4 regions of the Lysinibacillus sp. C5.1 genome follow, and region 1 is predicted to be linked to each of the others. Evidence: riboswitches for the same ligand, from Rfam matches in the RefSeq annotation. Region 1 holds a riboswitch; each other region holds the start of a gene.

Evidence for each region. A riboswitch is a leader RNA that binds a small molecule or an ion and turns the genes downstream of it on or off. The one in region 1 is predicted to bind cobalamin.
Region 2: another riboswitch for cobalamin. It lies ahead of I5435_RS13735 ((2Fe-2S) ferredoxin domain-containing protein); the one in region 1 lies ahead of I5435_RS02345 (ABC transporter substrate-binding protein).
Region 3: another riboswitch for cobalamin. It lies ahead of I5435_RS21250 (hypothetical protein); the one in region 1 lies ahead of I5435_RS02345 (ABC transporter substrate-binding protein).
Region 4: another riboswitch for cobalamin. It lies ahead of cobT (nicotinate-nucleotide--dimethylbenzimidazole phosphoribosyltransferase); the one in region 1 lies ahead of I5435_RS02345 (ABC transporter substrate-binding protein).

What each region holds. Positions count from the first base shown of each region.
Region 1 covers NZ_CP066226.1:505,556-509,733, reverse strand. Annotated here, with positions in the region: gene I5435_RS02355 (adenosylcobinamide amidohydrolase) at 1-728, opposite strand, end outside; gene I5435_RS02350 (FecCD family ABC transporter permease) at 725-1,726, opposite strand; gene I5435_RS02345 (ABC transporter substrate-binding protein) at 1,723-2,688, opposite strand; cobalamin riboswitch at 2,903-3,088, opposite strand; gene I5435_RS02340 (acyl-CoA dehydrogenase family protein) at 3,253-4,178, opposite strand, start outside.
Region 2 covers NZ_CP066226.1:2,820,323-2,824,500, forward strand. Annotated here, with positions in the region: gene cobJ (precorrin-3B C(17)-methyltransferase) at 1-1,137, opposite strand, end outside; gene I5435_RS13735 ((2Fe-2S) ferredoxin domain-containing protein) at 1,141-1,512, opposite strand; cobalamin riboswitch at 1,649-1,828, opposite strand; cobalamin riboswitch at 2,085-2,268, shown strand; gene I5435_RS13740 (energy-coupling factor ABC transporter permease) at 2,412-3,158, shown strand; gene I5435_RS13745 (energy-coupling factor ABC transporter substrate-binding protein) at 3,160-3,432, shown strand; gene cbiQ (cobalt ECF transporter T component CbiQ) at 3,436-4,178, shown strand, end outside.
Region 3 covers NZ_CP066226.1:4,326,634-4,330,811, forward strand. Annotated here, with positions in the region: gene I5435_RS21240 (tyrosine-protein phosphatase) at 1-224, opposite strand, end outside; gene I5435_RS21245 (ABC transporter substrate-binding protein) at 791-1,750, opposite strand; gene I5435_RS21250 (hypothetical protein) at 1,752-2,294, opposite strand; cobalamin riboswitch at 2,449-2,650, opposite strand; gene I5435_RS21255 (glutathione peroxidase) at 2,805-3,350, opposite strand; gene I5435_RS21260 (hypothetical protein) at 3,621-4,169, opposite strand.
Region 4 covers NZ_CP066226.1:1,176,132-1,180,309, reverse strand. Annotated here, with positions in the region: gene I5435_RS05410 (methionine gamma-lyase family protein) at 1-185, opposite strand, end outside; gene I5435_RS05405 (trimeric intracellular cation channel family protein) at 333-938, shown strand; gene cobT (nicotinate-nucleotide--dimethylbenzimidazole phosphoribosyltransferase) at 1,159-2,214, opposite strand; cobalamin riboswitch at 2,325-2,499, opposite strand; gene I5435_RS05395 (rhodanese-like domain-containing protein) at 2,624-2,926, opposite strand; gene hfq (RNA chaperone Hfq) at 3,025-3,255, opposite strand; gene miaA (tRNA (adenosine(37)-N6)-dimethylallyltransferase MiaA) at 3,363-4,178, opposite strand, start outside.

The sequences.
Region 1 (4,178 bases):
TAGGTTGTTACCCGTGCCTGATATACATCCTCAATTTGTGAAGCTATTAACACCTTATGTGGTACACCTAAAGCACGCACAGAGCCACTCTCCATTAACAATAATTCATCACAATAAAGAGAGGCTAAATTCATGTCATGTAGCACCATAATAACTGTTAAACCGCACTCGATTGCTTCCTTACGCACCATATCCAAAAGTTGACGTTGATGGGCAATATCTAAGTGATTGGTCGGCTCATCTAGCAATAATACTTCTGCTGTTTGCGCCAAAGCTTGCGCTACAAAAACCCGTTGTTGCTCGCCGCCCGATAGAAATTCCATCGATGTATGCTCATAGCGTGCTACGCCTGTTTGATCCATGGCATATTGAACAGCTCGTTCATCCTGCTCTGACCAATTGGAAAAAAAACCAGATTGATGCGGGTAACGACCGAGCGATACCGCTTCCCGCACGGTATTTGAAAATGCATTGGCATGTAATTGTGGTAAGACGGCCATCTTTTTCGCCAGCGCGCGTGGACTATAGTGTTTAATATTTTTGCCATCTAAAAAAACCGTTCCTGCTGTTGCAGGCAATAGACCACTAATGACTTTCAATAATGTCGATTTACCACTACCATTCGGTCCTAAAATGCCAAGGATTTTCCCCTTTTCAACGGTAAAACTAACATCTTTGACGATAGGTACGTCCTCATAGCCACCCGATAGGTGTTCAACGATAATCATACACGTACCCCCTTGCTTCTACGTTGCTTATAGAAAATATAAGAAAAGACAGGAGCACCGATAAATGCAGTAATAACGCCTATTGGTAATTCCCGAGGGATAATGATCGTTCGCGCCACTAAATCACAAATAATTAGCAATGTTGCGCCGTTGATAAATGATAACGGCAATAGATGACGGTGATCCGAACCCCAAATCATGCGTGTCATATGTGGCACAACTAAACCGACAAAACCGATTGTGCCAGAAACAGCAACAGCCGCACCAGTCAGCATGGAGCCCCCTACTAAAATTAAATATTTACTACGCTTTACATTGACACCTAAATGCTTTGCACGTTCTTCTCCGTATAATAGAACATTGAGCTCTCGTCTTTGCGTCCACAGAATAGCAGAACCTATGACAACAAATGGTGTAATCATCTGCACATACGGCCAGCCCCGCATCGAAACTGAACCAAGCAACCAGCCTATCACTTGGCGGAGTTCTTCTCCTGATAATGCAATCATTAAGGATATAAGAGATCCTAAAAAAGAACTAAAAATAACACCTGTTAAAATAAGTGTTTCCATTTTCAGTGCACGGTCGACTATTCTGGCAAAGCTCATGACAGCTACCATTGTTAGTACCGCACCCACCATACTAAGCGTTGGTAATGCATACAGCCCGACAACCGGTATCGAGATACCAAAAAATAATGTCACCACAGCACCTACTGACGCTCCCGAAGATACACCTAGTGTATAAGGATCTGCCAATGGATTCTTTAATAATCCTTGGAAGGCTGCCCCTGCAATCGCCAACGATGCGCCAACAAGTCCTGCCAGCAATACGCGTGGCAACCTAATTTTCCATAAAATATTAGCGGCTGTTTCATCTGCCGCCCTATTCCAAAATACTTCAAATGGAATATGAACCGAGCCTATTGATACGCCACACCAGATGCTAACAAGAAGTAACGTAATGGCTGTAATATAGGCTAATAATGCTCTACTCACTCGAAAGCCTCTGGATAGACGGCTTTCGCTAACTCTTCAAGCCCATCTGCTAAACGCAGGCCTTGACGACTTGTTAAATTTTCATCTACTTGTACAATTGCTTTATTTTTTACAGCTGTAATAGTATCAAAGCCTGCACGTTGCGGAATTTTCGTTAAAATATTTGGCACATAATCGTATGTGACAACGATGACATCTGGATTTTTTGTAATAATTTGCTCCGCATCAATTTTGAACCAACCAGTTGTATCGGCTGCAATATTTTCAGCATGAATCATATTTAGCATTTCCTGCATAAATGTATCCTTACCAGGTGTGTAGATTTCAGGCTCATCTGACGTTTCGACAAAGACTTTCTTTGGTTCCACATCCTGCAATTTCGCTTGGATTTCTTCCACTTTGGCTTTCATATTAGCAATAATTTTTTGTGCCTCCGGTAACTTACCAGTTGCGCGTCCTAATTGCTCAATCGTCGTATAAGTTTCATTAAAATCGCTTGCATTCGCCACTACAAATACCTTTACACCTGCTGCCTCAAGCTGCTCCATCGCTCCATCTAAAGAAGCCATTCCTGATTCATGAGCAAACACAATATCTGGCTGTAAGGCGATAATTTGTTCAATATTGAACTCCATACTGCCGACTTTTTCTTTTTTAGCTGCCTCCGGTGGATAATCATCATAATCATTGACGCCGACAATTTCGTCATCTAAGCCAAGCCCAAATAATATTTCTGTATTACTCGGAATAAGAGAAACAATTTTTTCAGGCGGTGCTTCTAGCACGATATCTTTGCCAGTAGCATCTTTTATTGTCACTGGAAATGTTGCTTCTTCTTGTTTGGTTACTTGTTGCTCCTGCTGCTCTGATGCAGATTGCTCGTTTTTCGGTTGTGCTCCACATGCTGCAAGTAAACCCATTGCCAAAAATGCTGATAATCCTATCTTCCAATACTTTTTCATTGTGAATCCTCCTTAGATTGTATGTGCATTTTTTAGCTCTGTTAACTTGATTGATCGATAGTATAGGGATTGTCATTATTAAATATGGAGATTGCTCACCTTTATTTTCAATGGTTATCGATAGTCGCCTTACAAAACATAAAAAAAGCCCTCGTCCATTTAACGAGAGGCGGGCTTGCACAAAAAAACCACCATCCTATCCTCGTAGGCTGAAATGTAATGTTCTATAAAGGCAGGTCTCCTGGCTCGTGCTCCAAATGCTTTTTCATGCCTTCCCAAAATAGCTTTCAGTGGCATCCATTGAAAAAACTCACACTTACAGTGGCGGGACCGCATCGGAATTACACCGATTTCCCTTTTCACTTTACTTAAGTAAAGAACCTTTATAATATTCAGTTGATTTTATTATACATGAAAATAGAAATAGGGAACGATAAAAAAAGTGACACCATTCTATGTGCTTCAAAAATTGTGTGCGTGCCTGACACCCTAAAGACGGTAGATAAACTCACAAAAATTTGAGTTTATCTACCGTCTGAAAACTTTTTAAAAAGGCTTATTTCCTTACATAATATCTGAAAAATACTGGACCGTTTTCATGGGTGCGCCAATTTCGCGTAATGCCCATGTATTTTCTAAATATATATCTGCTAGCTTTTCGTATTTGCCACCAAATTTAGCTGCCCATTCGACTGCTACTACACTTTCATAGAGATGAGCCATTTTTTCGGCTACTCCCTTTGCCTCGTATGATTTAGTAGCTTCATCCAGACAACTAAATATTTGTAATGTACCTTCTAATTTCGCTAGTTGCTCTTCCACAATTTGCACTAATGAGCCATTTGCTAATTTAGTCAACCGCTCATGCATTACTCGTACAAATAATTCATGGGCAAAATATTTATCGACTAAGCGAATAAGCTCTAATGCTAAAATATTCGCTGTACCTTCCCACACCGTAAGTACTTGCGCATCTCTAAGCAAACGAGGCGTAACAAAATCTTCAATATAGCCATTTCCCCCATGTAATTCAATCGCTTCGCTTGCATAATGTACCGCTTGTTCAGCCGTTTCTTTCTTCATAATGGCGATATTCAAGCGATTAAGAATCATATCCTGCTCATCGCCCTGACCACTCGTTACCCTGTCATACAATTGAATAAGGTCGAAAACAGTAGCCACTTCTACATGGACCTTCGCCGCATATTTCCCTAATGTATCTTGAATCATAGGATATTGAATTAAAGGTTGCCCAAATGCATTCCGATTAGTCACATAATGCTTCGCCTCTAAAAATCCGCGACGCATAATACCGATAGAAGCCACTGCATTGCAAATTCTAGATAAATTAAGCGCCTCTAACATATAATAGATTCCTTTATTTGGTTCCCCAACGACATATGCTAACGAACCATCAAACTCTACCTCACCTGATGGCACTGCTCTCACACCGAGCTTATCTTTTAAACGACGAATGCGAAGGTTGTTTA
Region 2 (4,178 bases), 2.3 Mb from region 1:
TGGCGTATACTCCATCGTGCCTTCATCTCCCACCACTTCAGCCAATGCCATCATCTGCTGTGGTGTAAAAAATTTATTTGCTACCCCAGGGCTAACAGCTAGTTCAAAAATTGACTCCATTTTTTGTTGAACTAGCTTTGGTGTGGCTTTTGTTGCAGTTGTCCCCTGCACCATTGCAAGTGCTGTTGCTGCCATTTCTAAAGACGATTTTGTCGGTGTTGATACAGGCGTAATGGCAATATTACTTTTCATCCGTCCTGCATTTGGATCTGCCGCAAAATCATGGCTTGCAGTACCTGTTTCTTGGTTCATTGCCCACGGTTCATTTTCTTCTCTTAAACGCTGATGAGGACGTAAAGGCTGTTGTTCTTCCCCGAGCGTATATTTACGTTGATAGCCTCGCGGTGTAATCATTTTATTATCATAGAAAAACGTCGAAGAGTTGCCGATAATAACCGTTGTTAACATGCCGATATCATGCTCAAGCATCTCTGCTAAAGTCGTCATCGTAATTTCCTGACGCTCTCGGTAGGCACTCTTGACAAGACCTACAGGCGTATCAGGCGAGCGATATTCAAGTAAAATTCGCTGGGCTTCTACAATTTGACGTGTACGGCGACCACTTTTTGGATTATATAAAGCGATGACAAAATCTGCCATAGCTGCTGCTTCCACACGCTTGGCGATTAAATTCCATGGCGTTAAATGGTCACTTAAACTAATGGTACAAGAGTCATGCATAATCGGTGCACCTAGTAAACTTGCACAGGAATTAATAGCTGAAATACCTGGTACGATTTCGACTTCAACACCTGTTGCTTCTGTCCAACCAAGCTCAATAAGCACTTCATAGACAAGCCCCGCCATCCCATATACACCCGAATCTCCACTTGAAATAACGGATACAATATTGCCAGCTTCCGCTTGACGTACTGCTTCTTGCGCTCGTGAAACTTCTTCTGTCATGCCCGTACTAACAATCGACTTTGCACTAACTAAATCTTGAATAAGCTCAACATACGTTTTATAGCCAATAATAAATTCACTTTGTTGCAGTGCCTCCACAGCACGAGTCGTAATATGGTTAAAATCACCAGGGCCAAAGCCCACAACAAAAATCTTTCCTTTTTGCGCCATTTTTTACCCCTCTTTCACCTTATCGATGCCTTTAATGGCTGTTGTTTGCGGTGTACGCTGTAATGTACCTTCTTTCAGTGTAAAAACATGTTCACTATGTAAAGAGTCATGGTTTAAATCTTGTACAAGTGTTCTTCCGTGTTCAACCGATGGCACACGATACCAATTTCCTTGTGGATAAGCGATGACAACACAGGCATCTTTGCATCTGCCATTACAGCGCGTTCTTGTCGTATGTATTTCCTTATCAAGTGCTAATTTCTCGATTTCATCTCGTATTGCTAGGGTAATTTCCTCTGCCTCTTTTTTCATGCAGCTACTGCCATTACAAATAAAAAGATGCGTTTTCATTCCCTCTAAGTTCCAAGTTGTCATTGCTTTTCTCCCCTCATTTACTTTTAGGAAAAAGAAAAAACCTTCACTCTATATCGAAGAGTAAAGGTTTTGTAGAAGCCAAAATAAAAACGAATATACACGTATCCGCTCTCGCTTCACTTCTCCCTCCGAAAAGTTTGCATGCCATCAATAAGCAGGTTTCCTGACTTAAGCTTCCTTTTACTCTCGCGCCTTCCCAAGTTTTCAGTGGCATTGCGATTTCATCAGCTATTACAGTAGCGGGGGCTGTATCGGATTTACACCGATTTCCCTATTATCTCGAACTTTTTCGAGCACTTATAGATGTATCTATATTAAATTGAAATGCTGTAAGTTTTTAAAATGAATTGAAAAACTGTCTCTATCATAGCCTATTTTTTTCATACTTTTCAACATTTCTTTTTCATTTATTAGATTTTTAATAAAATTTCAACAAGTATTTCATTGATAGCGACCGTTATTCTCTTGTATTTATCTGAATTTTCTAGAATGTCAAACAACGAAAAAATTTTTTTATAAAAAAAGGATAGCTTGCGAATGGAAAAACATGTTACACTGTGTCGTGAAATCTCACAATTTCATCTTTTTTCGGTGCGAAGTGTAGCCATTTCGCTTAAAAGGGAAGCCGGTTCAAGTCCGGCGCGGTCCCGCCACTGTACTAGGGAGTTTTATAGAGAATGTCACTGTCCAATGGACGGGAAGACCTATAAAACGTTGAACTAAAGCCAGGAGACCTGCCGAAAAAAACGTGATCGTTTCAACCTACGAGGATAGGTGTGCGGCTTAGCAGATGATGATTCTATTTGCTTTTTCAGCTATGCACTTTTCCTAAATTAGGAGAAGTGCTTTTTTTATTGCGCACGCTACATTCGAAAATTTTGATTTAAGGAGGAGAGATTTTGAAATTATCTTTTTGGAAACTTAGTTACTTCCTACTAGCATTTTTACTAGTACCAAAACAAGCATTTGCCATGCACATCATGGAAGGATTTTTACCGATTGAATGGGCGATATTTTGGTGGATTATTTCGATTCCATTTATTATTTTAGGGTTACGCTCAATTCGCAAAACAATTGATGAAAACCCTGAAACGAAAATGATATTAGGGCTATCAGGGGCATTTGCATTCGTCTTATCTGCATTAAAGATTCCATCTGTTACGGGCAGTTGCTCACACCCTACTGGTGTTGGACTTGGCACAGTCCTGTTTGGCCCATTAGCAATGAGTGTGATTGGGACAATCGTCTTATTATTCCAATCGTTACTATTAGCGCATGGTGGCATTACCACTCTTGGCGCAAATGCTTTTTCCATGGCGATTGTAGGACCAATGATTGCGTATGCTGTTTTTAAAGGTGCTCAAAAAATCGGTCTATCCTTTTCTCTCGCTGTCTTTTTTGCAGCAATGCTTGGGGATTTGGGTACATATGTTGTCACATCCGTTCAACTTGCACTTGCCTTCCCTTCAGAAGTGGGAGGCTTTATGGCTTCATTCACGAAATTCGCAGGGATTTTCGCGTTAACACAAATTCCTCTAGCGATTAGTGAAGGGATTTTAACTGTCATTGTGATGAATTTCTTAAAAAAATACAATGTAAGCGAATTAAAAGCTTTACGTGTTTTCTCTGCAAAGGAGGCACATTAACATGAAGAAAAATTTACTGTTATTAGCTATTGTGATATTTTTAGCAATCATCCCTCTATTCATCCAAAAAGGCGCTGAATTCGGCGGTGCTGATGGTGAAGCTGAAGCAGCCATTGGTGAAATAAACAAAGAATACGAACCATGGTTTGAAAGCTTATGGGAGCCACCAAGTGGTGAAATTGAAAGTCTATTATTCGTCTTACAAGCCGCTATTGGCGCTGGTTTTATTGGCTATTTCGTGGGCTATATGCGCGGTAAGCATAAAGAAGGTTAAACGATGTTACTCATTGATAAGTATGCTTATATGAATAAACTAGCGTCCGTTCATCCGTTAGAAAAAATGACGTTCTCCCTTGGGTTGTTGCTATTGTCGCTTATCATGAGAGATGAACAAATTTCACTCATTACATTTCTTGTAATGAGTGCTTTTATCATTTTAGGCGCAAAAATTCCTTTACAATATTATGCAAAACTCCTGCTTTTACCGAGTTTTTTCTTGCTCTCCAGTTTACTATCTATTTTGATTTCGATTGCACCTGCTGCTAGTATTTTGCCGGCGCATCTATGGACATTTTCGCTAAGCCAGTGGACCATTTTTATAGGAAATGACAGCTTGATAACAGCGCGGCACCTGTTTTTCACCGTTTTGGGCAGTATTAGTTGTTTATATTTTTTAATTTTAACGACTTCCGTACAATCCATTTGTTATGTCTTACGGCAATGGCGGTTGCCAGCTTTATTTGTGGAGTTGGTAGAGCTAACATACCGTTTTATTTTTATCTTTTTGAACAGCATGCAAAAAATTCATCTTGCACAACAAGCACGTCTTGGTTATCAATCACCCATGCAATGGCTTCGGTCGATTTCCATGCTTATTGCAGCACTGTTTGCCGAAATGTTCCAACGCAGTCGCGAACTAAATAATGCGATGCAGGCACGCGGTGGCGAAGCTGTCTATTGGCAGGAAAGTAGTAGCTACAACAAGAAAAACTGGTTAGGCATTGTTATTATTTTCGTATC
Region 3 (4,178 bases), 870 kb from region 1:
TTAGGGTTATTTCGTGCCTCGTGTTCATCTCGGTAATCAAAAATTGTTTTTACCCCTAATGTTTCAAAGCGCACCTTATCCGCTTGTGTCATCTTACCAAGTGCAGCTGAACGATATAGTAAGCCATTCTTTACGATACGACCATCCCTCGTCTTATAGCCACCCATGTCGCGGAAATTCAAGACTGCCTCAAACGGAATAACTTTCATGTCAAACTGTGTCATCCACTACGCCTCCCTTATGTTAGCAATCATTTCTACTTCTATTTTATAGAACAAACAAAGATAATACCAATTATCCAATGCCTTATTTATTCAACTATATTTATTTTAAAACATGAATCACGCTATTGTCCGCTAAGGCAAATGCTTTCTACAAAGGAAGAAATGCCAGCAGGCAACAACGGCATAGCAAAAACAAATAATGGAAAAAAGAGAAAAAGTGTTAGATTGATGACAGTCAATCTAACACTTTTTTGCTGCGCCAGTATTGTCCGCTTCGGCGGTGCTTTCTGCGGGCACACCGTAAGCCGCAACCCTCGCTACGCGCGGTCTGTTGCATCTAACATAATGTGCTTTTCCCGCTAGAGTCACCACCTCCGCTACCAACAACTAGGGAACCCTTCTAATTTATTATTCATTGCAAAAGAAATAATAGTAAATATGTTCTATATATTTTCTTAGCAAAAATTTATCAAAACCAATGTATCTCTATTTAGAATTTTAGGGTTATGTCCCAGCCTCTTTTCTCTTTTGCCTAAGCTATTATGAAAGGTTTTTACCGTTTATCCTTATTTAAATAACTCAGGATATACAGCTTTTGCAACCATCTCAACAGCTTCCCCGATACGAGGTCCTGGACGATTTGAAATATCTGTATCAATAGCATTTACTGCTTTATCTTCAATAGCTGTAATCGTATTCCATCCATCACGTCCTAGAATTTCCCCTACTGGGTCTTTTACATAGTTGACAGTTGTTAAAATAACTTGAGGATTTTTCGCAATAACATCTTCCTCTGCAACCTTTACCCATCCTGTTTGGTCACCAAATACATTGTTGACATTTGCAGCATTTAAAATTTCCTGTTGGAAAGTACCAGCTGCTGTTGTATAAATATCAGGTTTTGGGCTAATTTCTAAGTAAACATTTTTTGGTGTTTCTACACTTTTTACTTTTGCTTGAACATCAGCAATTTTCGCTTTAATCTCTTTGTTTAATTGCTCACCTTTATCTTGTACACCCATCACTTCAGCAAGTTGTTGAATATCTCCATAAACATCTTCAAATGATGCAGCTGATTGAATAACAAATACTTTTACACCTGCATCTTCAAGACCTTTTAGTGCATCTAGTGTCTCTTCATTTCCTGTAGAGTACGCAATGACAACATCTGGCTTTAAGGCTACAATTCGTTCGCTATTAAATGTCACTGAATCTGACACACGTTCGATGTTTTTTGCTTCTTCTGGGTACGTATCATATTCTGTAGCTCCGACAACTTTATCGCCAACACCTAGTGCAAATAAAATTTCTGTGTTACTTGGTTGTAATGACACAACAGTTTTCGGTACTGCATCAAATGCTACTTCTACAGCGCGATCATCCTTAACTTTATAGCCACTTTGCTCAACTTGTTGGTCTGATTTAGATGTATCGTCATTTTTCGCTTTATCTGCTGTGCCGCATCCTGTCAATACAAGCGCAAGCATTAACACAGTAAGCCATTGGAATTTTAATAGTTTTTTCACTTTATTCATTCTCCTTCTTTTTCTTCATTGGATATGATTTACTAATAAACGGGATTTCAGCGATTCCAGCCTGTTGATTCATGTAAACAGCCATAACAAAAAATACATTAGCTAGTAATCCTAAGTAGTCGAAAAGAATGTCCGGTACTTCCCTTTCCTCTGACACTTTGTGTAGCACACGGTACGATTTTTTTGCCTCACTCCGACATAAGTGAAGCGCAGTTGCAGCCCCCGTGCCTTGTGGCAAAACAAAATTTTGAATTTGTTCCTTTACATGTCCTACATAAAAATCATAACGATCACTGAGCCATGATAAATCTTCTTCCGTTACCGCTAGTTTGCCGCGTACCGAGCCATTGACATGATATGCCATTGGCAAAATAGTCAATAAATCTGCCCCAACTACTTCAACTTCTTCGGCTTTTACAGCAGCCAATGCTACACCGATATGCGTTGTTAAACTATCTGTACGGATTTCAAAATCAACTGTAGATATTTTTTCACGCATGAACGGGTAACAAGAATAACGCGCATCTTTTTTCATCTGTAACCCCTTCTTTCTTTCATGAACAGATTTTGCTTAAAAGGTGCATAAAAAAACGTCGCTCCCTAGGGAACGACGAAAATAGCATATATAGTGTTATCTGACGAAGACAGCTAATGTATTTGCCGTATATCCTCCTAGCTTCCGAAGAGTTTTTATACATTAAATAACGGTCGGTCTCCTGGCTCGTACAGTTTGCTACCTTTATTTCGTAGCGCTCATAAAGCCTTCCCATCCTGTTGTCTTTGGACAGTGGCATGTATTATGATTTTTGTACTTACAGTTGCGGAAACAGCTTCGGTCTTACACCGAATTCCCGATTATGCTAAATTAGCACCATTATTCTGCAAGAATTATTCACTTGAATAGCAGTTTATCATATATGGATTTAAAAAAATAGTTATGAAATTGAAGCATAATCGAATATATCCACACACTACTTAGCACTATTTCTACATCATGACCAGCTATTCGTTATTCTTTCCTAATAATTCTGACTAAAAGAGCTAGCTATAAAATTTTTTCAATTGCTTGCTCAATATCTAGTTGGGAATCGGTTGGTTCGAAGCGTTCCACTATATTACCTTGATTATCTACTAAAAATTTCGTAAAGTTCCAACGAATATTACGCCCATCTAAAAAGCTAGGAGCAATTTGGATAATTGATTCTGCTAACATCTTTTCCTGCATATTGGCTTTGCCGAATTCACGAAAATCTACTTCGTGCTTTAAATAATTGAATAATGGATGTGTCCCTTCGCCATTTACCTGAACTATTTCAAAGATTGGGAACGTTACCCCGTAGTTAATTTGACAAAGTTTAATCGTCTTTGCTCCATCTTCTGGGTTTTGTTCTCCAAATTGATTACAAGGGAAACCAAGCACAACGAAATTATTCTCGCCATATTTATCATACATTTTCTGTAAATCTTCGAATTGATATGTAAAATCACATTGGTTAGCTGTGTTGACAATTAGCATCGTCTTTCCACGATATGTTTCCATTGATAAAATTTCACCGTTTGGCTTCTTTACTAAATAATTATAAATACCCATTATCTCGACCCTTTCTAGTTACTATTTTTTATATAGAATGACCAACTATAACCCCTCACCCTGTATATTGCGTGAATAATTATGTTGCTTATTCCTCAACAAATGGTTTTGTCGCTTTTTAGAAATTTAGTAACTATTGCATACTAAATTCCATATAAGTAAATAAGACCTATATTTATATGAATCAAAAATACTGTTTTTTTCATTATAACAATAACTTTTCTTTCTTCAAAATAACTCGCTCACCATAAAAATAGCCATCTCGCTATGTTAACGGATGGCTGTTTTATATTTCTTTTTACATTTTGTATCTTGCTCTTCTTCAATTAACCTCATCGCAATATCCAATAGTTTATGATCATTAGTAGCATCAAATAACTTCTTAAAAGAGACAATTATATCATAACGAATAAGTGTTGGTTGTTTTTCATCCATACAAGTTTGGAACCTTTTCGCTAAATAAGAAACAATTAAATCTCTTTGAACCTGTCCAGCAAGCCCAATTTGCCAGATTGCTTGTAATGCCTGTCTTGCTGTTACTTTACTTTCATCATACGTCACTGCCCAGATTTTTAGAAAATCATCAAGAACACGCTCTTCTGGATCACTCTTTGCTGCTAATGCACATAAAAACTGTGCAGCACGCGCACGCGCATGTCCATTATTATATGTAAGGGCTTTAACAAGTTGTTCCCAAACTGCATATGTCCAATCAACTGGTTCTTGCACAATCTTCATCAATTTTCTATAAGACTCGTATTCAATTTCACGGTCACGCTCTGTTAAATTACTAAAAAGCTCTAAAATCTCTTTTTCCATGATTTATCC
Region 4 (4,178 bases), 670 kb from region 1:
TAGCCATAGCCATTGGATGGATGTAAATGAAAATCGCTCACTTGATGCGTTCTAAATGCTGAAAGGACTTTTTGCTGGTTGAAGAACGCCATATTTTCTACTTTCGTATGATATGGGCGGACTCTTTCCTCAATTTTTTCCGCTAATGCTAACGTTTCTGCTGTTAAATGGGTTGTAAAAGTCATTGTTTTCGTCTCCGTTTCAAATTGTTCTTTCCTATCTTATCAATTTGTTTGCAACCCTGCAAAAAATGCTATTGTGTCTAGCTGTTAAATACGCTAAGCTAAGGGGCGGACTTACTACAAATTATTCTCGTTTAAGGAGGGAAAGTGATGGCTTGGGAAGTTTTTAGCATAATTGGGACAATTGCCTTCGCTATTTCCGGGGCAATAATTGCAATGGAAGAAGAATACGATTTATTCGGTGTATATATACTTGGCATTGTAACTGCATTCGGTGGCGGTGCCATTCGTAATTTACTTATCGGTTTACCAGTTACAACGTTGTGGGGACAGGATATGATGTTTCAAATTGCAATCGCTGCCATTACGATATTTTTTATTTTTCCTCATCATCTTATACAGCATTGGCATCGTTGGGGCAATTTTACAGATGCTATAGGCTTATCGGCTTTTGCTATACAAGGGGCATTATATGCAGTGAAGCTCAATATGCCCATTAGTGCGGTTATTGTAGCCGCAGTCTTAACTGGTTCAGGTGGTGGAATAGTTCGTGATTTATTGGCAGGACGTAAGCCACTCGTGCTACGTGATGAAATCTACGGTGTCTGGGCAGCACTTGCTGGTCTACTTATTGGATTGGAATTACTAGAAGGAGATATCTTTTTATACGTGTTATTCGGGGTAATTACAATTTTACGAGTACTTTCATATATGAAGAAATGGCGCTTACCTTTGCGAAAATTGAATCGAGCTTAAGGATGTAGAACTTAGCTATTCTTGCTTTTGCAATAAATAAAAAATTAGAAGTGTTCACCTAGTTGTTGATAGCGGGTAACAACGGCATAGCAGAAAAGTGTTAGATTGATTGGGTTCAATCTAACACTTTTTCTCTTTTGCCCCAGCTTCCTTTTGGCTATAGACAATTACTCTTTAAATGTTTAACTATGATTTTTCCCTATCGGCACTTAACAAATGATTACTTCTCTACCAGCCCGACAGACTCAGCTAATGTCGCCATGTTGCTCACCATAGAGCAAGCTGCATCGAGTATTGGAAAGGCTAAAGCTGCACCAGAACCCTCTCCCAATCGCATGTTCATATGAAGCATCGGCTCCACTCCTAACAGTTCAGCAGCTATTTTTGCCCCCGGTTCTTCAGAGGCATGGGAAGGAATAATATAATCTTGCACTTTCGGTTCGAGTTCATAAGCGATAAGAGCAGCGACTGTCGAAATAAAGCCATCAATTACAACGGGCTTACGATTGGCAGCAGCCGCCAGAATTACACCAGCCATCGCACCTATCTCTAACCCACCCACTTTTGCAAGTACATCAATCGCATCATGACGATTCGGTTTATTTAAGGCAATGGCGTTTTGAATGACTTCAACTTTATGCGCAATTCCTCCTGATCCAACCCCTGCACCGAATCCTGTCACTTCTTGTGGGTGACACGCATGCAGTACGGATAAGATAGCCGCACTTGGTGTAGTATTGCCAATCCCCATTTCACCTGTACCCAATACATTAACTCCTTGTGCTATTTCTGCCGTTGCTACTTCAATTCCTACTTCAATTGATTGAATGGCTTCTTCCCTTGTCATGGCTGGACCTTTTGCCATGTTATCCGTCCCGTATTTTATTTTTTTTATTATAACACCCGCATCGAGCGGAATATCCTGTTTTACCCCTACGTCCACTGTTACAATTTTGGCATTCGTTATGTTTGCAATAGCACAAACACCTGTTATCCCTTTTGGAAAATTTAATGTTTGAAGAAATGTTACATCTTGCGGATTGGATGTTACGGCTTCATCACACACACCGTGATCGCCTGCACAGACAATAATTGCTTTGTTATCAATTTTAGGATAGAGCTCTCCTGTAATACCAGCCAATTGTATAGCCAGTGATTCAAGTTTTCCTAAGCTACTTGGTGGCTTGCTAAGAGAATCTATATAGTCCCTTGCTTTTTCCATTATTTCGTTATTAGCATGTTGAATCTGTTGAAGTGTTTGTTGTAATAATTGCATGTTCATTTCTCCTTTTTAAATAGCCTATTACATAAAGATTGAAATAAAAAAATGGAAAAACCTGTAGTTTATCTCATAACAAATAAACTACAGACTTTTCCATCGTCTATATCATCCGAAGCAATTAGGCAGGTCTCCTGGCTCAATTTCAACATTTTATAGAACCTTCCCAGCTATGCTAGTGGTATTCTCTATAAAACTCCGTTTTACAGTGGTGGGACCGCTAAAGATTTTCACTTTATTCCCTATTCTCCCAAAGTGGGCACCTAATGCTTTTATGTAATTACTTTAAATTTACGACAAAGTGTTTTTAGTGTCAATATTGAAAAAATTTTTGTACTCGCACTTTAGTCCAATAAAAAACGAGGTACTTAACAAGCTGACCTGTTACATACCTCGATATATCTTCTTATTTAAATTCTAATTCTCCATCATAAGCAAGCATGCCACCTTCAAGGTTTGTTACGTCAAAGCCTTGTGCTTCTAAGTATGCACAAGCATTTGCAGAACGTCCACCTGCTTTACAAACGATAATATATGGTTTAGTCGTATCTAATTCATCCAAGCGCTCAGGGATTGTCCCAAGTGCAATATGTTGCGCACCAGGGATAACACCTTGTGCTACTTCATCGTCTTCTCGCACATCAATAATGTAAAGGTCTTCGTTTGCATCTAATCGTTCTAATAATTGTGTTGTATCCATCGATTTCATCTATAAAATCCTCCAATATATCAATTTCCTATTACATTATAGCGTGAACGAAAAAAAACAGCTAGTGATGTAACACTAACTGTTTCTATTTACTTTATTTATTCTTCTGCCTCTAAAAATTCGACTTGCTTTGCTGGAACGAATGTAGAAATTGCGTGTTTGTAAATGAGATGCTGTTTACTTTCAGCATCTACTAATAATACTGTAAAGTTATCATAGGATTTCACAGTTCCTTTTAACTGGAACCCGTTTAACAGAAACACAGTTACAAAAACACTGTTTTTACGTAGATGGTTCAAAAACGTATCTTGCAAATTGATTGATTTCATAGAATGCGCCTCCCCTACTCTCTTTCTACCTCTTCATTCCTATAGTAGCATGTTCTACCAATTTATCAATTAGTAATTTTTAGAAATTATTAAAGTTTTTAGTCTTTTCAAATAAAATGAATATCCATTTTATTGCGGAAATAAGTCAACTGTCTTTTCGCATAACGTCGAGAATTTTGCTTTAAATTTTCGATTGCTTCTTCTAATGTACATCTACCATCTAAGTAATCATACAATTCCTTATAACCGATCGCTTGAATCGACTGTACACCTCGAATATTTTGTTGCCATAGTCCCTGCACTTCTTGCAGTAGCCCTTTATCCATCATGACATCCACTCGGAGATTAATGCGCTCATAAAGTTCTTCGCGAGACATATTTTGACCAAGTCCTATAATTAAGTGGCGATACAATGGGATTTCTCCACGATTGTGTTCCTCTGACGCCTTTGAAACACCACTTAATTCAATCATTTCTAACGCTCGAATCACACGTCTTGTATTGTTTGGATGAATTGTTTCAGCAGTTTTCGGATCAAGTGCTGCTAACTTAGCATGCATAGCTTCTGGACCTAACTTTTCTAGCTCCTCATAATAAGCTTTACGTGCTAGGTCATCAACCTGCTCGTCTGTAAATTGAAAATCATAAAGGACTGCTTGTACATATAGGCCAGAACCTCCAACAATAATCGGTAGCTTACCACGCGCCTGTATCTCATTAATTTTAGAGCGTACTAACGCTTGGTATTCCGCTACTGAAAAGGATTCCGTTGGCTCTTTGAAGCTTAATAAGTGATGTGGCACACCTTCCATCTCTTCTTCAGTAATTTTCGCTGTACCAATATCTAAACCTTTATAAATTTGCATGGAATCGCCATTAATAATTTCACCATTGTACTTTTTGGCTAGTTCAATGCTTAGTGC